4 regions of the Mesorhizobium sp. BH1-1-5 genome follow, and region 3 is predicted to be linked to each of the others. Evidence: riboswitches for the same ligand, from Rfam matches in the RefSeq annotation. Region 3 holds a riboswitch; each other region holds the start of a gene.

Region 1 (5,751 bases), on a different contig from region 3:
GCGCTTGGCCTCTTTCCGCGCAAGGGCTGCTACCTCTATGGCGGCAAGTGGATGGCCGAGCCGGTGTTTCCCGAAGGCATGAAGCCGAACGGCCTGATGGGCCTTTCCTCCAACCAGCAATTGATGGGCTTGCCGGCGAGAGTGGACGTGAAGCCGGGAGACTATGCCTTTCTGCGGCCGACGCAGAGCGAGGCCGTGCTCCAGCATTTCGGTGCGATTGCGGTGTTCGCCGGCGGACGGATCGTGGAGTTCTGGCCGGTTCTGCCGATGGGGTGAGGGGCACCACTGCGGGCGTACTTGGCGCTGGCCTTCCGGCAACCTCGTCATTCCAGGGCGTAGCGACGCGAAGCGGAGCGCAGACCCTAGAATCCATTCCGTTACCTTTCCGCTATGCAACGAATTGGATCCTTGGCACCTGATGCAGGGTCCATGAACTCCGTTCTGCGGCGTAGCACTCCCTGACCACCGTCCCGGCATGGATTCCAGGGTCTGCGCGCGTCGCTCCGCTCCTTGCTCCGCCCTGGAATGACGAAGTTGTGAGGCGGCTCGCCACAAGCATTTTATTGACTCAGTCAACTAAATGATTGATCCTGTCCAAGACAGGAGGACTTCCCATGACCATCCACGATCATCCCGGCAAGGAACGCATCGATACGGTGCGCGCCTTCAACCGCTTCTACACGCGACAGATCGGCCTGCTCGACGAAGGCCTGCTGAAGAGCCCGTTCTCGCTGACCGAGGCGCGGGTGCTTTATGAACTTGCCAATCGTGACGGGCTGGTCGCCAGCGACCTGGTGCGCGATCTCGGCCTCGACCCCGGCTATGTCAGCCGTCTCCTCAAAAAATTCGAGGAACGCGGCTTGGTCGAGCGCGAGGCAAGCGAGGCCGACGCGCGCCGCGCCTCGATCGCGCTGACGCTGGCGGGCAGCCAGGCCTTCGCGCCGCTCAACCAGGATTCGCACGACCAGGTGCGCGCGCTGCTCGATCGCCTGGCGCCGGCCGACCAGGAGCGGCTGGTCAAGGCCATGCGCACCGTCCACGATCTGCTTGGCGACAGGCCCGAACCGAAGGTGCCGTATATCCTGCGGCCGTTGCAGGTCGGCGACATCGGCTGGGTCACGCGTCGCCAGGGGATGCTCTATGCGCAGGAATATGGCTGGGACGAGACCTTCGAGGCGCTGGTCGCTGAGATCCTCGGCGAGTTCGTCAAGAACTTCGTCCCGCAATGGGAGCGAAGCTGGATCGCCGAGCGCGAAGGCGAGGTGGTCGGCTCGGTCTTCGTCGTGCGCAAATCGCCCAAGGTCGCGAAGCTCAGGCTGCTTTATGTCGAACCATCGGCGCGCGGCCTCGGCATCGGCGCGCGGCTGGTCGACGAGTGCATCACCTTCGCTCGCGCCAAGGGCTATCGGACGCTGACGCTTTGGACCAACGACATATTGGGCGCGGCCCGCCGCATCTACCAGGAAGCGGGCTTCAGGCTGGTCGACGAGGAACGCCATCATTCCTTCGGCAAGGACTTGGTCGGCCAGACCTGGAACCTGGAGCTTTAGTTCGCGGGTCGCCCAGCAGCGTTTGCCCGAACCAGTCTGCAATGCTATCACGAAATGGTCGAAAAGGACCTGGAGCGGCACCCGGTAAGTCCGCTCCCTTCCGCCTTATGGAAGCTCCGTTCCCGCCCGATAACGCTCGCCGAGGCCGGCGATGAGGAAGGGGCGGCTGGTCTCGAAGCGCGGCGGCTCGAGTGCGGTGAGAAGCGAACTGTCCATCAGAATGGGCTCCACGAGGTCGAGGTTTTGGGTCGAGCCTTGCGCGCGCACCAACTCCGGCGTGGTGCCGAATTGCTCGCGAAAAGCCCGCGTGAACGCCTCATGCGAGCCGTAGCCGGCATCGAGCGCGACGCAAAGAATGTCGGGCGCGCCGCCGGCCAGCTTGCGCGCCGCTTCGCTCAGGCGGCGCGCCCGCATATAGCCCATGACCGATCGTCCCGTGGCCGCGCCGAAGGCGCGCGTCACATGGAAGCGCGACACGCCACTGCTTGCCGCTATTTCGTCGAGGCTGATGGCGTCGGGCAGGTGGCTTTCGACAAACCACAGCGCTTTCTCGGTCGGGTTCATGGTTCCTCGCATTTGGCAGGCCGACCCTAGCCGCCGCGCCGCGCGCCAGTTTGATCGAAATTGCGTTTCAAGCGAAGTCGAACGACGTTGACAGGCCAAGTAGCGTAGGCTAGTTGGTAATGTTATTACATATCAAAAAGGGTCAGAAACTTGCGGCAACGACACGACGATCCCGCCACGTCTCTCGCGCAAGGAGCGGACAGAGGCCCGTTGCGACTCGGACGGCGACAACCTACGATGGCTGCGTCATGGTCCCCGAGCCGCAAGGCGAGGGGTGAAAAGGGAACACGGTGAGATCCGCTTTGGGTCGAACCCGTGGCTGCCCCCGCAACTGTGAGCGGCGAGCTCCATCCGAAATGCCACTGGCCGGCAAGGCTGGGAAGGCGGATGGCGCAGCGACCCGCGAGCCAGGAGACCTGCCATCGACACGAGTTGACCGGACGGGGTGTGCCGGGAGGAGACGCGGGCACCGTCCTGTCGGCCGGCTCGCCCAGCATCCTTCCGTCGCCATTTTGGAAAGTGACGGAAATGTTGGAAGCCTCAAGCCATCGTATCATCGTCTGTTCGCTGTGCCGCGACACCCTGACCGGGCTGAGGTCCGGCGGGGATTTATGCGCCGACCTTCGCTCCAGGCTCTCCTTGCGGCAGACACCTTCCTTTGCCATCGAGACCATCGACTGCATGGCCGGCTGCGCGCGGCCGCTGACCGTGGCCTTCAAGGCGCAAGGCAAAGCCACCTATCTCTTCGGTTCCATCGACAGGGGCACCGATGCCGGCCCGCTGGTCGAATTCGCCAGGCTCTATGCCTCGCTGCCCGACGGCTGGTGCAATTCCGGCCAGCGTCCGGCAAGGCTCGCCGGCAAGATACTGGCGCGCATCCCCACCGCGGGTAAGGCAACGGAGCAAGTCCGGTGAGCGCGCCCCTGCTCGAAGCCCGCGATCTGCGCGCCACGGCAAACGGCCGGACCCTGGTCGAGGATCTCAGCCTGTCGCTGGCGGCGGGTGAGCGCCTTGCCATCATCGGCCCGAACGGCGCCGGCAAGACGACGCTGCTGCGCATGTTGTGCGGGGCGTTGTCGCCGAGCCGCGGCGAGGTTCGCTTGGCCGGGCGCCGGCTGGACAGGATCACCGCCGCCGAGCGGGCGCTCAGCATCGCCGTCGTCGGCCAGACCGACCAGCCCGATCCACGGCTGGCGCTCATCGACTATGTCGAGCTTGGCCGCGTCCCGCACGCCGGCCTGAGGCGCCGGCACGACGACCGCGACATCGTCGTCGAGGCGCTGCGCCGAACCGGGCTCTTGCCATTGCTTGCGCGCGCCATCGGCTCGCTCTCCGGCGGCGAGCGCCAGCGCGCGCAGCTCGCCCGTGCCATCGCGCAAGAGCCGAAGATCCTGTTCCTCGACGAGCCGACCAATCACCTTGACCCGCGCGCCCGCGCAGAACTGCTCGAGCTGGTGGCCGAATTCAACATGACCGTGGTCGCCGTGCTGCACGACCTCGCGCTTGTGGCGCCCTTCGCCACTCGCGTCGCGGTGATGAGCAACGCCCGGCTGCATGCGCTGGCGCCGCCGCGCGAGGCGTTGGCGCAGCCGCTTATCCGCGAGGTGTTCGGCATCGATGTGCTGCGCCTGCGGCACCCGACCGAGGACCGCGAGCTCACCGTTTTCGAGCTGCCCACGCGCGCGTCGTCGCCATCCTGAACCTGCCCACCCCAAAACAAGGAGCATCATTCCGTGAAACGCCTCGCTTTGTCGCTGGCCCTGTCGCTCGTCGCCCCGGCCGCCTTCGCTTTCCCAGTCACCGTCGACAGCTGCGGCAAGCCGCTCACCTTCGACGCGCCGCCGAAACGCGCTGTAATCCAGGACCTCAACATGGCCGAGATGGCCTTCGCGCTGAAGCTGCAGCCGTCGATCGTCGGGCTGACCGGCATCACCGGCTGGTACAAGGTCGGCCCGGAGTTCAAGGCCGAGCAGGGCGCCATCCCGGAGCTGGCGCCGAAATATCCGACGCTTGAAAACCTCGTCGCCGTGCAGCCGGATTTCTTCTTCGCCGGCTGGTACTACGGCATGAAGCCGGGCGGCGAGGTCACCCCCGACACGCTTGCCCCACATGGCATCAAGACGCTGGTGCTGACCGAGAGCTGCGTCCATCTCGACAAGAACCGTCCCGCCGCCTCGATGGACCTGCTCTACGGCGACGTCGAGAAGCTGGGCAAGATCTTCGGCAAGGAGGCGGAGGCCGAAAAGCTGGTCGACGGCTGGAAGGCCGAGCTCGCCGGCATCACCGCGAAAGTGGGCAGCGCCAAGGGCACGCGCGTGTTCCTCTACGATTCCGGCGAGGACAAGCCCTTCACCGCCGGCAAGTTCGCCATTCCCAACGCCATGATCGCTGCCGCGGGCGGCGAGAACATCATGGCCGACATGGAGACGAGCTGGGGCAACACCGACTGGGAAACGGTCGCCTCGCGCAATCCGCAGTTCCTGATCCTGCTCGATTACCAGGATGGCGGCGGCTACAGGAAGCTGCTCGATTTCCTTAAAGTCCACCCGGCGATGAAAGAGACGGACGCCGTCAGGAACGAGCGCTTCGTTGCGCTGCGCTACGCCGAGCTGACGCCCGGACCCGCCAATATCGAGGCGATCGGCAAGATCGCCAGGGCCATGCATCCGGAAGCGTTTTGAGACCACACCGCAAGCCCTTCGTCCTGGCGATGGCGCTGGGCGCGATCCTGCTGGTCGCGCTCGCGCTGCTTTCGATCGCCTATGGCTCGACGCTGATACCCTTGCGCGAGGTCGTCGGCGCGCTGGCGCATGCGGCGGGGCTCGACAGCCAGAGCCCATCCGGCCCGGTCGGCAGCATCGTCGTGGACTTGAGGCTGCCGCGCACGCTGCTGGCGATCGCCGTCGGCGCTGGTCTCGGCGTTGTCGGCGCGCTGTTGCAGACCGTCACCAGGAACGACCTCGCCGACCCGTTCCTGTTCGGCCTGTCCTCGGGCGCGGCCGCGGGCGCCGTTTCGGTCATCACCGTGTTTGGCGACAGTTTCGGCATCTGGACGCTCCCGCTCGCCGCCTTCACAGGCGGCATGCTGGCAGCGGCGATCGTGCTCCTGCTCGTTCCGCGGGTGAGGGGGCAGGGACCGGAGCGGCTGATCCTTGCCGGCCTCGCGGTCTCCTTCCTGTTCACCGCGCTGACCAACTATCTCGTCTTCGCCGGCGACCAGCGCGCCGCGCATTCGGTACTGTTCTGGACCATGGGCGGGCTCGGTCTTGCGCGATGGGACAATATCGGCCTGGCGGCGCTGGGTGCCGGCATCATCCTTGCCTACGGCCTGTGGAACCACCGCCGTTTCGATGCCTTCCTCGCCGGCGAAAGCGCCGCGGAGAGCCTCGGCGTGCCGGTGGCAAGGATGCGTCGAACGACATTCCTCGTCGCTGCCCTGGCGACCGCCATTCTCGTCGCCGTGGCCGGCGTCATCGGCTTCGTCGGCCTGATGATCCCGCATCTCGGCCGGCCGCTGGCCGGTCCGCTGCACCGGCCCCTGATAGTGACCTGCGCGCTGTTCGGCGCGATCCTGCTTCTGGCCAGCGATCTGCTTGCCCGCACGCTTTTGCCGCCGCAGGAACTGCCGATCGGTATC
Region 2 (5,751 bases), on a different contig from region 3:
GAAGGCGGTGATGAAGGTCGGCGAGATCGCGACGCCGCTGACGAACACCGCGAGCGCCAGGGTCGGCACCGTGTCGACGAAGAGCAGCGGCAGCGTGGTGAGCGCGATCACCGTGATCGCGGTCGCCAGCTGTCGCTGCAGCGGCGCCTTCAGGCTGAGCGCGCCGACGATGATGCCGAGCACGAAGGATCCAAGCGCATAGACGCCGATGACAAGGCTCGCCGCCTCGGGCTGGCCGAGCGCCTTGGTGAGGGCGACGGTGGTGACTTCCGTGGTGGCGAAGGTCGCGCCGACGAAGATCAGCGCGAAGGTGATGATCTGGACCGGCCGCAGGCGGATCGCCGAGCCGGTCGCCCCATGCTCCGCCGTGCGTATGGGCGGCTCGGACGAGCGCTGCAGCAGGAATGCCGCCGAGCCAAACGCCAAGAGCAGGGTACTGACCACCATGCCGGCTTCGGGAAACAGCGCCGCGCTCAGGCCCACCGACAGCGAGGCGCCGGCGACATAGACCAGCTCGTCGGCGGCCGATTCGAAGGCGAAGGCGGTGTTGAGCTCCGGTCGGTCGCGAAAGATTTCGGTCCAGCGCGCCCTGACCAGTGCCGGGATGCTGGGCATGGCGGCGGCGAGGAACGCAGACAGGAACAAGCTCCAGACTGGCCAGTGCTGGTTGGCCGCAACGATCAGTGTCGCGAAGGAAATGACCGAGACGAGCGTCATCGGCGCGGCGATCGCCGTCTGGCCGCGCCGGTCCACCAGCCGCGATACCTGCGGCGACAGGAAGGCGTTGACCAGCGCGTAGGTCGCGGAGACCGCCCCGGCCAGCCAGTATTCGCCATGCGTCTGCGACAGCATCGCCACGATGCCGATCGGCGCCATGGCGATCGGCAGCCGCGCCATGAAGGCGGCCGCGGCAAAGCCCTTCGTGCCGGGAGCCCGAAAAATGTCCGCATAGGGGTTTCGCATGATCCTGCTCCTCGACAAGGCTGCATACTAAAACTACATACGCTGCGTATGAATGTGAGATAGTTCATACGCTGCGTATGTCAATTGGCATACGAGACGTATGTGAATAGGGCCAGGCCATGCATAGACCGCGCCAGGAGATGATCGCCGAGACACGCGCCAAGCTGATCGCGGCCGCTCGCCATGCCTTTGGCACGATCGGCTATGCCGAGGCCTCGATGGACGATTTCACCGCGTCGGCCGGCCTCACGCGCGGCGCGCTCTACCATCATTTCGGCGACAAGAAGGGGCTGCTGCAGGCGGTGATCGCCGAGATCGACGGCGAGATGGCTGTGCGCGTGAACGAGGTGGCCTCGAAGGCGCCGACCCGCTGGCAGCATTTCGTCGACGAATGCACCACCTATATCGAGATGGCGCTGGAGCCGGAAATCCAGCGCATCATGTTCCGCGACGGGCCGGCCGTGCTCGGCGACCCGGCGCAATGGCCGAACGCCAATGCCTGCACGGCCTCAATGACCGATCACCTGACCGCGCTGCAGGAAGAGGGCGTGGTCGTTCCCGACCTCGACCCGGAGACGACCTCGCGGCTTATCAATGGCGCCAGCAGCCAGGCCGCGCAGCGCATCGCCAATTCCAAGGATCCCGAAGCGACCTCGAAGAAGGCGATCGCGGCGTTCAAGCAATTGCTCGAAGGCTTGCGCAAGAAGGCCTGACCGGACGCTTGGGTAACCAAGCCACCGGGTTGTGCACCGGTTTCGGACCGACGCTACCCTCCCGTGATTGACAATCGCCGGGGCAAGCGCATCCTCCACCGCCAACTCATACAGCGCCGCGCGTTCTTTGAACGCGCAAAGGACGCTGTAAAACTTGATTTGGCGCATGATCCCTTTCCGAAAATCGATTCCGATTTTCGGGGTCATGCGCGGGGTGTGGAGAGTCGGGGCCATGTGGGACTTCAGCATTGGCCGGTCAGTGTCCATCATGATGCGGACATGGCCGTTCATCGTCTTTCGCATGATCGTCTATTTCGGCATCACCGTCGCCTACATCATGGCGACCGGCACGGGCGCCAGCGTCGGCTACGGCGTCGGCCATATCTCGACCGATCCGGACGGCCCGACGTCCTTTGCGCTGTGGGGCGGCGTGGTCGGCTTCGGCGTCGTCTCGATCGCCGTCTACTGGATCCGCGAATACATCCTTTATGTGCTGAAAGCGGGCCATATCGCCGTCATGGTGCATCTGATCGACGGCCACGACGTGCCCGACGGCCAGGGCCAGATCGCCTATGCGAAGGAGGTGGTCACCCAGCGTTTCGCCGAGGCCAACATCCTTTTCGTCGTCGACCAGCTGGTCAAGGGCGCCATCCGCGCCATCACCGGCCTGATCGGCGGCATCGCCGCATTCCTGCCTATTCCGGGCCTGAGCGGCCTGGTCAGCTTCATCAACACGGTGATCCGCCTGTCGCTGACCTATGTCGACGAGATCATCCTCGGCTACAACATCCGCATCAATTCGAACTCGCCCTTCGAGACGGCGCGGCAAGGCGTCGTGCTCTACGCCCAGAACGGCAAGCATATGGTCAAGAACGCTGTCTGGCTGGCGGTGATCATGTGGGGCGTGTCCTTCGTCATCTTCCTGTTGATGCTGGCGCCCGCGGCCGCCATCCTTTGGGTCATGCCGGGCGAGCTTGCCGGCTGGGCCTTTGTGCTCGCCATCGTCTTTGCCTGGGCCTTCAAGGCCGCCTTCATCGAGCCCTTCGCCATCGCTTCGCTGATGCAGGTCTATTTCGAAGCGATCGAAGGCCAGACGCCTAATCCCGAATGGGACCGGCGGCTCGCCGAGACCTCGTCGAAGTTCAGGGAGTTGCGCGACAAGGCGCTGGGCTCCTTCGGCGGCGGCTCGCGCTGGGATACGCCCCGAGCTGCTTGATCATGGCTTCGATGTGCTGCCAAGCCTCGCAATCGCCGATTTGAGCGGTGCCTCGCCGGCGCCGCGAAAGGTCTCGCTCATCACCAGCTCGGGCAGGGGCAGGCGCTTGCCCCAGCCATGCGCTTCCAGGTCCGGCTTCGGCGCGAAGGCCGAGACGCGGCCGACGCAGAGATAGGCAATCGGCGTGACATGCTCGGGGATCGACAGAAGCCGCTTCAGCGCCTCGGTTTCGATAATGCTCACCCAGCCGACGCCGACGCCTTCGGCCCGCGCCGCCAGCCAGAAATTCTGCACCGCGCAGACGGTGCTGTAGAGGTCCATCTCGGGGTTGTGCCAGCGCCCCAGCGGCGAATCCTTCGAGCGCTGCCGGTCGCAGGTGATGCACAGATTGAGCGCGCTTTCGCAGATGCCTTCGAGCTTCAGCTTGCGGTAGAGCGCCTGCCGTTCCGCCTCCATCGCCGGCAGTTCCTGCTCGCGCGCGGCGAGGAACAGGTCGCGCACCTGCTGCCGCCGTGCGGCGTCGCGGATGACGATGAAATTCCACGGCTGCATGTAGCCGACCGACGGCGCGTGATGGGCGGCGGTGATGAGCCGCGCCAGCACACTGTCATCGAGATCGTCGGATACAAAATGGCTGCGCACGTCACGCCTGGTGAACATGGCCCGGTAGACCGCGTCGCGCGCCAATTGGTCAAAATCATCGCCGCTCGCGGCGATCGCTGCTGCCTTCATCGCTTTTCCCCATGCGACAAGCAGTCTCCCGCCTGACCAAGCGGGTGACCATGTCTGCCGGGCCGGTCTTCTGGCTCGGGATCGTCCCGCTCCGGCGCCTTCCCGTCAGCGACAGTGGCTTTGCCGGCGCGGTCCCCCTTACAGCGTTGGGCACGCCACGGAGTTCAACCGTGTTCCCGATTCTCCCGCGTCGCGGGCACCAGGCAGCGAGATGACCTTATCGCGAAGTCTGGGCCGCGCCAATGGCGCCAGCGACACGGGCTGACGCAATTTTCCCCAGCCATTCGGCTTTCAAACATGGTCATCCGCGCCGCCGGTGCCTAGATTAGGCGCCATGGCCACCCGTCTCTACACGCACCCGATCTTTCTGGAACACCTGACGCCGCCCGGCCACCCGGAGCGGCCCGACCGTCTGCGCGCCATAGAGCGCGTGCTCGACGACGAGGCTTTTTCCGCGCTCGACCGCGTCAAGGCGCCCGAAGGCGATGAGAAAACCATCCTCTATGCGCATCCCGAGGATTTCGTCGAGCGCGTGCGCGCGGCGATCCCCGAAAACGGCATCGTCTCGATCGACGCCGACACCAGCGCCAGCCCGAAAAGCTGGCAGGCGGTGGTGACGGCGATCGGCGGCGCCAACGCTGCGGTGGACGACGTCTTCGAGGGCCGTGCCGCCAACGTCTTTGTCGCCGCCCGTCCGCCTGGTCACCATGCCGAAAAGACCACGGCGATGGGCTTTTGCCTGTTCAACACGGCGGCGATCGCCGCTCGCTACGCGCAGAAGAAGCACCAGGCCGAGCGCGTCGCCATCGTCGACTGGGACGTCCATCACGGCAACGGCACGCAGGACATTTTCTGGGACGATCCGTCAGTGCTTTACTGCTCGACGCACCAGATGCCGCTTTACCCGGGTACCGGGGCGAAGAGCGAGACCGGTGCCGGCAACATCGTCAACGCGCCGCTCGCGCCGCAGACCGGCAGCGATCTGTTCCGCGACGCCTTCCTGTCGCGCGTGCTGCCGTCCATCGACGCATTCGCGCCGGACCTGATCATCATTTCCGCCGGCTTCGACGCGCACCATCGCGACCCGCTCGCCGAGATCAACCTGACCGAGGACGATTTCGACTGGGCGACCGGCCAGTTGATGGAACGCGCCAGCCGCCACAGCTCCAACAGGCTCGTCAGCCTGCTGGAAGGCGGCTACGATCTGCAGGGACTGGCATTTTCAGTCGCCGCCCATGTCGGGCGGCTGATGAAGGGATAGGGTATGGCAGTGGAAGGCAATGAGGACGTCAAGGCGATGAGCTTCGAACAGGCGCTCGACGCGCTGGAGAAGATCGTCGATGATCTGGAGCGCGGCGACGTCCCGCTCGACCAGTCGATCAGGATCTATGAGCGCGGCGAGGCGTTGAAGGCGCATTGCGACCGGCTGCTGAAGGCCGCCGAGGACAAGGTCGAGAAGATCAGGCTGTCGCGCGACGGCAAGCCGGTAGGAACGGAGCCGCTCGACGCCGACTGAGGTGTATTGATATTCAGGTGAGGCCGGCCTGCAAATGGCGGCCTCCTGCGCTTCCGGTGCTCACGTACTTCAAGTACGCTCCGCTCCGGTTCTCGGAAGCCACCATTTTCGGCTCGGCCTGACCTGAATCTCAACACACCTCGGTGCATGATCTCAGACCGGGCAGAGCAAGCAGGTAAGGAGTTCAAGCCATGTGCCGCAACATCAAGACCCTGGCTAATTTCGAGCCGCCGGCGACCAATGACGAAGTGCATGACGCAGCGCTTCAATTCGTGCGCAAGCTGAGCGGCTCGACGAAACCTTCGAGGCGCAACGAGCATGCTTTCCACCATGCTGTCGAGGCGATCGCAGCGATCGCGCGCGAGTTGATCGACTCGCTCGAGACCAGCCAGGAACCCCGCAATCGCGAGGAAGAGGCGGCCAAGGCGAAGGCCAGGTCGGCGCTTCGCTTCGCCTGAGGAACCGACATGAGCTTCTTTCCGGGAAACGATCCTGAACCCGGCGATGCCTTCGCCTGCGATCAGATCGAACTGATGGTCATTCCGAACGCCAAGGATATCGGCGGTTTCGAGGTGCGTCGCGCCTTGCCGACGGCAAAACGCCGTCTGGTC
Region 3 (5,751 bases):
CTGGCTACGCCCGCGCCAACGGCTTCACCGAGCAGTTCCGCATCAACGCGCCTCAGGACGATGGCGGGGTCTATACGATCTCGGCCGATTCCATGGATGCCGATACGCATGATCCCTTTGGCGATCGCACCGTCCACATCGACCGCTACACGGGCAAGATTCTCGCCGACGTGCGCTTCGCCGACTACGGGCTGGCCGGGAAGGCGATGGCGGTGGGCATTGCTCTGCATCAGGCCAATCTCGGCTGGTGGAACACGGCGCTCAACGTGCTGTTCTGCCTGTCGGTCATCGCCATGGCGCTTTCCGGCGTCGTCATGTGGTGGAAGCGCAGGCCCGCTAGGCGGCTCGGGGCGCCGCTCTATCCCAAGAACTACAGGGCGCCGGTCGCGATCATCGTGATCGCGCTTGCGGTCTCGATCATCTTCCCGTTGACGGGCCTGGCGATCGTGGCCTTCTCAATCATCGACTTCTTGATGCCCAAGCGGTTTAAGGAAGCAGGTCTACAGCCGGCGGGGGCCTGAGTGCAGACTGCTTGACGGTCGCCCGCCTGGCGCGGGCGACCTCGGCCTTGAAGATCCGGCGAGCCGCTATGCGGCGATTGACCTGTTTCGCGAGGCGTGCGAGCCGAAGATCGACCAGCCAGCGGCGATGAGCGCCGTCGCTGCCAACACCAGCACGGCAAGGCTGGGCAGGTGGAAGAAAACGCCTCGCCATCGCGGCTCGACGATCTCGCCGGTGCTGAAGCCCTCGGCGCTGAACTGGCACAGGACCCAGGAGGCGCCGCTACGCACCATGTCGGCGTCGATGTTGGAAATCAGCGCCTTGGCTTCGTTCTGGGCCGAGGGCATCTTCGCCATGTAGGTGAGAAGAGCCTTGGCGGTCGCCAGATACGCATGACTGCATTCGTTAAATGGACTCTGCTCGTCGGCAAGGCTTCCCGGCATCAACCCCCAGAGGCAGTATGTGTATTGCAGGTTGCCGTGATTGTAGAGGCGCCGGAAGGTCGGATCGGTCTCTGTCTGCCGCAGAGCCAGATCGAGGATATCGCTGCGATAGCGGGCGATCACCGCCATCTGGCCATGGGTGAGGCTGGGAATCTGGATGCCGGGCGGGGGCGGCGTCGAGCGCGTGGTGTGCGCATCAGCAGGCGCGGCGGCGAGCAGGAAGACAAGCGCGAAGGCCGCCAGGGCGAAAAACCGAGGCGGCCAGCGCATCGCGGGTCAGGCGTAGCGGCGGGCGCCGCCACGCTGGTTGCGCGCCGCGAGCTCTCGCTCGACGACAGCACCGAAGGCAAGCCCGATGACGGTCCACATCACCAGCTGAATACCCAGCGAAGCGACGCGGAACTGCCAAAGCACCACCGCCGAGAACTGTTCCGGCACCTCGTTGATGTCGGGAAGAGCGGCCTTCACCAGCGCGAAAACGACGAGGAAGGCAAGGCCGGCAACGATCGTCGCATCCCAGGCGCCGAGTCTGTCCCACAGCCGTTGCGCGAGGCCCACAGCCGCTACCATCGTCGCCAGCGAAACGACGATCATGATGAAGAACAGTTCGGTGCGGTAGCCGATGGTTTCGGGATTGCCGACCGAGGGCGGGTTCGCCGGATATTTCAGCCCAGGAACCACGATCACGGCGAAGAAGCCGAGCAGCGCCAGCAGCGCGGAGGTGGCGCGGGGTCCGAGCGATCCCATCCTACCATAAGCGAACGAGAAGACGAGTGAGAACAGCCCGCCAAGCGCGGCGCCATAGACCAGCACGCCGCTGGCGAGGCCGATGCCGGCCTGCGTGGCGCGGCTGACAATCCCCGGCTCCGGCGCCACGCCGGCGGCCTGGTCCTGCTGTTCCTCGAAGGCGATGGCCTTGTCGACCTGCGGCTCGCCATAGACCCGCGCAAAGGCGAACGCCAAAATCCCCGCGACCAGCCCGACGAGCATGCCGCGCAGCAAGAGTTTTCCGACCATGTCAATCTTCCCTTAGTGGCAGGGGAAGCCGAGCAAGTGGCGGCCGTCATGCACGAATTCGTGCACATACATGCCGCGGATCAGCGATGTCGCGCCTTCTTCCGCACCGACGAAATAGATCGCCAACATAAGCAGCAGGCCGCCGAAGATGGCCCACGGCAGAAGCTCGCGGACTGGAATCGGCACCGGGCCGTAGCTGGGTGCGAAGGTGGTGTCGGACATTTTTCCTCTCCTGGGATACTGCGTCCCGTTGATCGAACGAATGCTACGGAAGAAGGCCTGACTTTCGGCTGTTGCCGATCACAGTGGCGCGACCGTGCCGGATTTACACCGACTTCCAATCCCGTATCGTCGCAGACACTATTCAGCGCCTCGTTCGCCGTCAATGTATCGTCAACGAGCGACACGAGATCGTGACGCGCAATTCGACTAGGCCACAGAGGCGGTTTTGATGCTCGTACGCCTGACGATGATCGCAAGTGGAGCAACGCTTGCCGCGCGCAAGGGGCGCTTCCCTTTAGATGAGCGGCTGGAGTCGCAGGCACTCACTCGCGCGAGCGCGGTCGGCCCGGGGTTGCGCCGCGCCGACCGCGTCTGGACCAGCCCGGCGCTGCGGGCGCGCCAGACCGCCGAGGCGTTCGGACTAGAAGGCTCGGTCGAGCCGTTGCTCGCTGACCAGGAATTCGGGCAATGGGGAGGCAAGGGTTTTGAAGAGGTGCAGGCCGAAGATCCGCAGGGCATATCCGCCTGGTTCTCGGACCCGGATGCGGCTCCCCAAGGGGGCGAGTCACCCGCCGACGTCGCCCGTCGGACGGCAAAGCTCATGGAGCGGCTGGTTGCCGAGCGTGGCCACACCATCGCGGTGACCCACGCAGGCATCATCCGCGCCGCGATCATTCATGTCCTCGGCGCGCCGCTCTCTTCGGCCCGGAAGATCGATGTCGAGCCACTCAGCTTTACCGATTTCCGCAGCGACGGCACCCGCTGGCTGCTGCGCGCCCATGGTTCGCAGCCGCGCGGGCGGCCCGGCGCCGACTAGCTCTAAATCAGGAGTTCGGATCCAGCATGCCGAAAATCGAAACGAACAGGATCGCGGCGAGCGCGAGCACGATCTCGATGGCGGTGCCAACTCGGATCGCATGGAGTGCGGTCGAGTGCGCACGACCGATACGCGGCACGAACCAGTAGCGGTTGGCTGTCGCCATCGCAATCATGGCCAGGACGGCGACAACCTTCATCGACAGCAGCATGCGATAGGGCGACGACAACCCGAACGGCCAACCGACAATGAAGAAGCTGTTGGCAATTCCGGACAGAATAGCCAAGGTGACGACGACATGGCCGGCGTTCGAGAAGCGGCGCAGTGCCGTCGCGGCGTCGGCGTCGAAAGGCGCCTTGCTGGCGCTTGCCAGGATGAGCAGCAAAGGCAAAAGCGCACCCACCCAGGCGCCTGCCGACAGGACGTGCAGGGCATCGTTAAGCGGGTGGACGATGCCCCGCCACCCTTCGTTCATGACCGCATGACCGCTAAGCGCCAGGCAGACGAGGCCAAGCCCCGATGCGATCGCGGTTGTCGCCAGTCTTAAGCGGGGCGCGATCATTTGCGTGGCGACAAGCAGGACGCCGGCCAAAGCTTGAGCCAGCCACGCCGTACCGATGTTGGTTGAGGCAAGAACATCCCATAGCATCTGGCCGTTCACGGCGTCGGACCAGCCGTCGCCGATCATCGCCGTTTGTGTCGGCAGGGTGAGGCAGGTAGTACCCAGGGTCAGGCTGACTGCGGCGAGGCGAAAGATTGTCAGCCTGCCCGCGACCGGCTCCGCCACGGATTGCGGCACGAGTACCGCAAGATAGGCAGAGGTACCCCACAGCGCCATCAGCGAACTGTCGTGCACGAAGCGGCATGCCGCAAGCAGCACATCCGGGCTCATGGGCCAGTCCAGCGGCAGAGGAACGGAGCGTCGGTCATGGAAAGGCAGGCGGAAATGCCGGGGCACCCCGTCATTCGCGCTCAAGGCTTCACGGTGAACTTGTAGTCGCCGTGGGTCTTGTGGCCATCCTGCGAGAGCGCATGCCATTCGACCTTGTAGGCGCCTGCGCCGAGCCCGGCGGGGAGATTGACCATGAACGTCTTGTCGCCGTCCATAAGCATGTCGCCATCCGTCTTGATCTCCTTCTTATCCGGCCCAGTGACCTTCACGCCGGTAAACTTCAGATTGAGTTCTTCACTGAACTTGAGGTCAAGTTCGGTGGGGGCTTGTTTCACCGTGCCGTTGACCGGGGGTTGCGCGGCCTCCAGATGGGCGTGTGCATAAGCGACGCCTGAGAGCGTGACAGAGGAGACAGCCGCAAAGGCGGCGGAGAGAATGACATTACGCATGATTTTGATTCCTTGTTTTCAGGTGGCCTTGGCTCAGCCCAATCGAACCGTGAATTTGATTTTGTGATTTGCCCTGCCGAAGCCCGGACAGGCTTTGCAAGATGATGGGAGCCGGGGGACGGCGGGCCGCGCGGACCGAGAGGTCCCAGTTTCTGACCACGGACTGGCGCGACGGCGAGCCGCTTGTCATCGGAAACTAGCAGGTAGGTGATCGGCGCGGCGCCGACGCTGTCCGCTTCGGGGATGATGGCCGTTCCGAGATCGCATCCGGACAGGCAGCAGTCACAACTATATCCGCCCTCATGCGAAGAGTCGTGGCCGGGGCCGCCGGTATCAGTCGTGCATAGGACGTTGCCAAACGCATCGCGAGGTCCGGCAGCGGCCTGCGCTCCCATCCAGGCACCGCCTAGCAGGGTCTGGAAGAGGAGGATTAGGGCAGCGGCAATCGCTGCGGAAGCGGACCATCGTTTGCAGGGCATCTTGATCTGGCCGGCCCTCCGAAGGCAAAGCTACGCCTGTGCTATCGCCGAGGGCACAAATCTCGCTTGCCGAAGCTGGCCACTGTAACGCTAGTTGCCGGATATCATAAGTGCCAAAGGGTCGACCACGCTTCTGATCGTGACGAAGGTCCGGAAAGACTTCACATTCTTGTCATCATGGACGACTCACTGCGAAACCGACCGTGAGGTTTCATCCTGAAAGCTGGAGTGTGAGCACGTGGACCCGATCCAGCAAAACGCCACGAAGATTCCGCAGGAGACGCGAGCGATCCCGGACTAAAAAGTCGATCAATATCGCCGAGCAAGCCGTCTGTCGAAGAAGCCAAAGCCGTTCGTCACCAATACGGCCAACAGGAAATATCCTAGCGCGGCAGCGAACAGCGGCTCGTAGACCCTGAAAGTCTGAGCGCGAACGAGGTTTGCGGCACCCATCAATTCGAAGACGGTGATCGTCGAGGCCAGGGCGGTACCCTTCAAAAGCAGAATATTCTGACCGCCGATCGCCGGCAGTGCCAGCCTGAAAGCCTGCGGAAGAAGCACGGAAATCATGATCCGCGTTTTGGACAGGCCAAGCGACTGGCCGGCTTCGCGCTGTCCCTCCGGGATCGACCGGATCGCGCCCCTCCATATTTCGCTGCAATAAGCCGCTGTGTTCAGCGACAGTACGAAAAACGCGTAACAGGAGGCGCCTCGCAACAGGGGCCACATCATGCTGTATCGTATGGCAGGGATCCCGGAGAGGATCTGGCCAACGCCGTAGTAGCAGAGGTAAAGCTGGACGAGGAGCGGAGTGCCCCGAAATGCCAGGGTGAAGGCGTCCGCTGGATAGCGCACCCATCGCCTGCTGGACAAACGAGCCAGGGCGATCGGGATCGCAAGCAGATTGCCGACCACCGCGCAGCCGACAAAC
Region 4 (5,751 bases), on a different contig from region 3:
CCGCATGAGTTCAGCGCCAGGCTGCAACTGGCAGCGGGTGCCGACAGCGAGGATCTGCCCTTCGCCATGGCGGAACCGGAAGGCCATCACCATGAGCACGCGCATGGGTGAGACAGGCATTCTTGGAGTCGGCCCGCGATACACCTAACGTCCGGGGCTAGACTCTCCCAAGGCTGATCAGCGCCGTGCCTAGGATCGCCAGCAATGCGCCGGCCCAGGCTGCGGTTGTCGGCCTGTGCCCGCTGCGCAGCCACACCATCGGCAGGATGAGGACCGGCGTCATCGAGGACAGCGTCGAGATGATGCCGACATTGCCGGTGCGCAGCGCCGCCATCAGGCAGGACATGCCGAGCGAAGTGCGGACGAAGGCGGAAAGCACGGCAAGCCCGACCGTGCCGAACTGGACAGCCTCCCGTTTCCCCCTGCCGAACGGCGTCGCGCCAAGCGCGACGAACAGGATCACGGCGAGGCCCGAGCGCAGCGCCATCGCACTGAACGGCTCGACGCCGGCGGCCATGGCCGGCCGCGCCAGAAGCGTGCCGATCGCCTGGCCGAGCGCAGTTATTACGCCGAGGACGACGCCTGGTCCAAGGCGCCCGGTAAGCGGCGGGCCGGGCGCGGTGCTGACCGGCACGGTGGACGGGGTGACGACCGGCATCGCCGGCGCCAGGTCGCCGCGCTTGAGGAAGCGTCGCGGCATGCCGATCGCCAGCACGATGCCCGCAAGCACCAGTGCGACGCCCAGCGCCTGCCAGCGGCTGATGGTTTCGCCGAGCACGAGATAGCCGAGCGCGAGCGCGAAAGGCGAGGTGAGCGAGAACAGCAGCGCCGTGATGCGCGGGCCGACCGAATAGATGGTGGCGAAATAGGTCGTGCTGGCGATGCTGATGCCGGCGAAGCTCGATCCGGCAAGCAGCCAGAACTCCCTCGGTCCGATCGTGTGCCAGCCGCCGATCGCCAGCGACACCGAGCCGGTCATCACGAAGGTCGCGAGCATCTGCCAGCGGGCGAGCTGCAGCAAGGGAACGCGACCCTTGAGCTCGCTCAGGAACATGGAGCTCAGCGCGCTGCATATAGCGGCGGTGACGGCAAAGGCTTCGGGGGCGAACATGGCTGCTGGCGGCTGCGAATCCGGAGGCCGGACGATGCCGATGCTTACGCCAGCGCGCCGCAATGCGCTAGCCGGACTGGCGACGGCACGCCCCAGGCGTGGGCGCGGACACAGGGATGCCAAGGTTGGTCGAGGACGACTGCAGGCATTGCCCGGACATGGAAGCGAGGGTGCTGCTGCCCGTCGCTTCCAGGGCGTCATTCCAGTACGGGGGCGCTACAGGCGCTCTATTGCATGGCTGCTGCATGGCTGCGGGATTCATCCACAGGAACTCCCAAACATTGCCGTCCGGATCTTCGATGTGGCGGTTGAACATGAAACCGAGATCCTGCACCGGGTTTGGATCGGCACGGCCGTCTGCCGCAACGCCTTTCTCGATCACCGCATTGACCGCGTCCTTGCTGTCGACGGTCAGCGCGATCAGCATCTGGCTCTCGCGCTTGGCGTCGCCGATCGGCCGGGCTGTGAACTGGCTGTAGTGTTGATGCGTCAGCAACATGATCCCGATCGTTTGGGAGAACATGATCGAGCTGGCCTGATCATTCGAAAACTGCGGATTGAGCTTGCCGCCGATCGCGAGATAGAACTTGGTCGCTGCCTGCAGATCGCGCACCGGCAGATTGAGGAAGAGCATCTGGGTCAGCCGGCCTGAGCCAGTCAGACCGCGCGTGCGCGTCTCGCACCGAAGATCGACCACGCGGCCGTCATCAGAGCCGCGATCATGGCCAGCACGACCGCCAGGCTCGGCAGATGGAAGACCATCTCCCGCCATCTGGGCTCGACGACCGCGCCGGTGCTGAAGGCCTCGCCGCTGTACTGGCACAGGATCCAGGAGGCGCCGCTGCGCACCATGTCGGCATCGATGGCGGAGATCAGCGCCTTTGCCTCGTGCGCGGCCGACGGCATCGTCGCCATATAGGTCAGCAGCGCCTTGGCGGTGGCGAGATAGGCATGGCTGCATTCGTTGAACGGGCTTTCCTCGTCGCCGAGGCTGCCCGGCATCAGGCCCCATAGGCAGTATGTGAATTGCAGGTTGCCGTGATTGTAGAGCCGCCGGAAGGTCGGGTCGGTCACGGTCTGTGCTTGCGCAAGTGCGAGAATGTCGCCGCGGTAGCGCGCGATCACCGCCATCTGGCCGTGTGTGAGGCTGGGGATCTGGATGCCGGGGGGAGGCGGGGTCGAGGAGCCACTATGCGCTTGCGCCGATGCCGTGGCCAGAAGTGCCAACAGCAGCGCAGCCGAGCAATTCCAGGAAAAGTGTGCCGCGGTTTTCCGTCCGGAGTTGCGAGAAAACAAAAGACCAAAGTGGTTCAGCGGTCGTATCGACCGTTGAGCCAATTTGGCCGCCAGGGCGAGGAACCGTGGCGGCCGGTACATCGGATTTCAGGCGTAGCGCCGGGCAGGGCCGCGCTGGTCGCGCACCGCCACCACGCGCTCGGCAACCGCGCCGAAGCCGAGCCCGACGACGGTCCAGAGCACGAGCTGGATGCCGAGCGAGGCGACACGGAACTGCCAAAGCACCGTCGCCGAGAAGTTTTCAGGCACTTCGTTGATGTCGGGAAGCGCTGCCTTCACCAGCGCGAAGACGACGAGGAAGGCGAGGCCCGCGACGATCGAGGCGTTCCAGGCGCCGAGCTGCTTCCACAGCCGTTGGGCCAACCCCACCGCCGCCACCATGGCCGCGATCGAGACCACGATCATGATGAAGAACAGCTCGGTGCGGTAGCCGATGGTCTCGGCATTGCCGACCGCGGGCGGGTTGGCCGGATATTTGAGGCTGGGCACCACGATCACGGCCAGGAAGCCGAGCACCGCGATCAGCGCCGACGTGCCACGCGGCCCAAGCGAGCCCAGACGGCCATAGGCATAGGCAAAGACCAGCGAGAACAGTCCGCCGAGCGCGGCGCCGTAGACCAGCACGCCGGTTGCGAGACCGATGCCGGCCTGCGTGGAGCGGCTGACCATCTCGGGCTCCGGTGCCTCGCCGGCGGCCTGGGCCTGTGATTCCTCGAAGGCGATTGCCTTGTCGACCTGCGGCTCGCCATAGACGCGGGCAAAGGCGAACGCCAGAATCCCCGCAACCAGCCCGACAAGCATGCCGCGCAGCAAAAGTTTTCCAACCATGTCACTTATCCCTCTGAGCAATTCCAGGAAAAGTGCGTAGCGGTTTTCCGTCCGGAATTGCGTTCAACCAACCAAACAATTCCAGGAAAAGTGCGTAGCGGTTTTCCGTCCGGAATTGCGTTCAACCAACCAAGCAATTCCAGGAAAACTGCGTGCCGGTTTTCCGTCCGGAATCGCGTTAGACCAGAATCGAAAGCGAGTTCGGCGATGCCGAGCCGCTTTAGTGGCAGGGGAAGCCGAGCAGGTGGCGGCCGTCATGCACGAATTCGTGCACCGCCGTGCCGCGGATCAGCGACGTCGCGCCTTCTTCAGCCCCGACGAAATAGATGGCCAGCATCAAAAGCAGCCCGCCGAAGATAGCCCAGGGCAGAAGCTCGCGAACCGGAATCGCAACCGGACCGTAGCTGGGGGCGAAGGTGGTGTCGGACATATGGACCTCCCGTGGGATACTGCGTCCCGTTGATCGAACAATGCTGCGGAATAAGGCCTGACTTTCGGCTGATGCCGATCACAGTGGCGCGACCGTGCCGGATTCGCACCGGCTTCCAATCCCGTATAGCGCTAAAACACTTGTCAGCACTTCGTTCGCCTGTCAACGACATCTAATGGCCAACACGGCTTCGCGCGGCCGAAATTTCACTGGACCACGGAGTTTTGGGATGCTCGCCCGCCTGACGATGATCGCAAGCGGCGCGACGCAGGCCACGCGCAAGGGGCGCTTTCCGCGTGACGAGGCGCTGGAGCCGCGAGCCCTCGATCGCGCCGTCGCGGTGGCCGCTTCGCTGCGCCGCGCCGACCGCGTCTGGACAAGCCCGGCGCTGGCCGCGCGGCAGACGGCCGAGGCGCTCGGCCTTGATGCGACGGTCGAGCCGCTGCTTGGCGAGCAGGATTTCGGGCGCTGGGCCGGCCGAAGCTTCGAAGAGGTGCAGGCAGAGGACCCGGAAGGCATGGCGGCCTGGTTCGCCGACGCGGACGCGGCGCCCCATGGCGGCGAATCGCTTGCCGCCGTCGTCCGGCGCGTCGCCGCGCTGATGGAACACCTGGCCTCCGAGGGCGGCCACACCATGGCGCTCACGCATGCCGTGCCGATCCGCGCCGCCATGGTGCATGTGCTGGGTGCACCGCTCTCCTCGGTCTGGAAGGTCGACATCGAGCCGCTGTCGCACACCGAGTTCCGCAGTGACGGCCGCCGCTGGGTGCTGCATGCGAGCGGGTTCGCCCCCGGCGCGAAATAGCGCCGGAGAACCACTCTCCTGCGGAGGAGCCGCAGCGGGGCCAGGACGAGCTTCGCCGTTTCAGTGATCGCTAACGGAACGGAAACGCCTCGCCGCTATGGTGCTGCCCCGTGGCGAGAAGAGCCTCGCCCGAGGAGCCCGCCGGATATGGCCGATTATCCCGAGACCGAGCGCCGTCTTCATGTGCGCGAATTCGTGCTCAAGGAAGCCACGATCGTCGTCAATGGCGTCAGGATCGGCTGCTCGGTCAGGAATCAGCATGAGCAGGGTGCCGAATTGCGTATCGCCGCCGATGTGAACATCCCGGACCGCTTCCTGCTCGAGGTTCCGGCCGACGACATGGCCTATCGCGCCCTGGTACGATGGCGGCGCAACGACCGCGTCGGCGTGGCGCTCTACAGCAACGCGCCGAAGGACTGACGCGCGGCCGTCTCACCAATTCGTCATTTGATCCTGCCCTGGGTGACGTGCAACCGGGCACGCATGGAACGCAACCGGCGCGAGCGCGTTCATTGCTGCCGATCGACAGGGATTTACGAATGAGCAGGACAGCCGTTTGGGTGGCGCTGATCGCCATCGTTCTCGTGGGCCTTTACCTGTTGCAGGCCAATGGCATGATCAGATTTTAGCAGCCCGACCGACCGTCGCAGCAGCAGCGGCTCGCGCGGCAGCAAGGCTGGCTTGCCGCTGCCTGTTGCCTAAGCCAGAGGTCACGCGGCTTGCAGCTTGAAGGTCGTGTCGACAGCTCGACCTCGACGGCGCCGCCAACCAGGCTTAGCTAAGCTGGGCGATGCAGTTCCATGGTGGACCCCAAACCGTTCAGTAATATCAGCCACTGAAAGCATAGCCATGACGATCACGATCTATCACAATCCCGCTTGCGGCACCTCGCGCAACACGCTCGCCATAATCCGCGCCAGCGGCGAGGAGCCGGTTGTGGTCGAGTATCTGAAGACGCCGCCAAGCCGCGGGCGGCTGCTGGAACTGGTTGCGGCGATGGGGATCTCTGCGCGCGAGCTGTTGCGGGAGAAGGGGACGCCCTACGCCGAACTCGGCCTCGCCGATCCGAGATGGAGCGATGACGAGCTGATCGATTTCATGCTCGCCCATCCGATCCTGATCAACCGGCCGATTGTCGAAACGCCGAAGGGCACAAGGCTATGTCGGCCATCGGAGGTGGTGCTGCCGCTGCTCGACAATCCGGTGCATGAATTCGTCAAGGAGGATGGCGAGAAGGTCGCCTATACGCCGCCGGCTTGATGCAGGTCGTCCCGATGCGCT

What was found. A riboswitch is a leader RNA that binds a small molecule or an ion and turns the genes downstream of it on or off. The one in region 3 is predicted to bind cobalamin.
Region 1: linked by a shared signal. The riboswitch ahead of LB572_RS04545 (DUF1636 family protein) and the one ahead of LB572_RS20730 (CbtB domain-containing protein) in region 3 are both predicted to bind cobalamin.
Region 2: linked by a shared signal. The riboswitch ahead of bluB (5,6-dimethylbenzimidazole synthase) and the one ahead of LB572_RS20730 (CbtB domain-containing protein) in region 3 are both predicted to bind cobalamin.
Region 4: linked by a shared signal. The riboswitch ahead of LB572_RS27380 (CbtB domain-containing protein) and the one ahead of LB572_RS20730 (CbtB domain-containing protein) in region 3 are both predicted to bind cobalamin.

Annotation. Positions count from the first base shown of each region.
Region 1 covers NZ_JAIUIM010000003.1:40,408-46,158, reverse strand. The annotation lists gene LB572_RS04560 (alanine racemase) at 1-276, shown strand, start outside; gene LB572_RS04555 (helix-turn-helix domain-containing GNAT family N-acetyltransferase) at 615-1,550, shown strand; partial or broken gene LB572_RS04550 (helix-turn-helix domain-containing protein) at 1,668-2,114, opposite strand; cobalamin riboswitch at 2,347-2,553, shown strand; gene LB572_RS04545 (DUF1636 family protein) at 2,643-3,029, shown strand; gene LB572_RS04540 (ABC transporter ATP-binding protein) at 3,026-3,814, shown strand; gene LB572_RS04535 (ABC transporter substrate-binding protein) at 3,848-4,795, shown strand; gene LB572_RS04530 (FecCD family ABC transporter permease) at 4,825-5,751, shown strand, end outside.
Region 2 covers NZ_JAIUIM010000023.1:66,097-71,847, reverse strand. The annotation lists gene LB572_RS26120 (MFS transporter) at 1-963, opposite strand, end outside; gene LB572_RS26115 (TetR/AcrR family transcriptional regulator) at 1,083-1,676, shown strand; gene LB572_RS26110 (hypothetical protein) at 1,909-2,892, shown strand; gene bluB (5,6-dimethylbenzimidazole synthase) at 2,893-3,624, opposite strand; cobalamin riboswitch at 3,667-3,843, opposite strand; gene LB572_RS26100 (histone deacetylase family protein) at 3,959-4,885, shown strand; gene LB572_RS26095 (exodeoxyribonuclease VII small subunit) at 4,889-5,140, shown strand; gene LB572_RS26090 (DUF2277 domain-containing protein) at 5,332-5,598, shown strand; gene LB572_RS26085 (pirin family protein) at 5,608-5,751, shown strand, end outside.
Region 3 covers NZ_JAIUIM010000015.1:105,548-111,298, reverse strand. The annotation lists gene LB572_RS20745 (PepSY-associated TM helix domain-containing protein) at 1-521, shown strand, start outside; gene LB572_RS20740 (hypothetical protein) at 588-1,214, opposite strand; gene LB572_RS20735 (CbtA family protein) at 1,221-1,961, opposite strand; gene LB572_RS20730 (CbtB domain-containing protein) at 1,974-2,183, opposite strand; adenosylcobalamin (AdoCbl) riboswitch at 2,228-2,309, opposite strand; gene LB572_RS20725 (histidine phosphatase family protein) at 2,413-3,000, shown strand; gene copD (copper homeostasis membrane protein CopD) at 3,008-3,892, opposite strand; gene copC (copper homeostasis periplasmic binding protein CopC) at 3,973-4,341, opposite strand; gene LB572_RS20710 (ABC transporter permease) at 5,130-5,751, opposite strand, start outside.
Region 4 covers NZ_JAIUIM010000026.1:46,636-52,386, reverse strand. The annotation lists partial or broken gene LB572_RS27405 (cation diffusion facilitator family transporter) at 1-111, shown strand, start outside; gene LB572_RS27400 (DMT family transporter) at 158-1,111, opposite strand; partial or broken gene LB572_RS27395 (VOC family protein) at 1,353-1,754, opposite strand; gene LB572_RS27390 (hypothetical protein) at 1,769-2,338, opposite strand; gene LB572_RS27385 (CbtA family protein) at 2,495-3,235, opposite strand; gene LB572_RS27380 (CbtB domain-containing protein) at 3,456-3,665, opposite strand; adenosylcobalamin (AdoCbl) riboswitch at 3,666-3,809, opposite strand; gene LB572_RS27375 (histidine phosphatase family protein) at 3,895-4,470, shown strand; gene LB572_RS27370 (PilZ domain-containing protein) at 4,618-4,890, shown strand; gene arsC (arsenate reductase (glutaredoxin)) at 5,320-5,730, shown strand.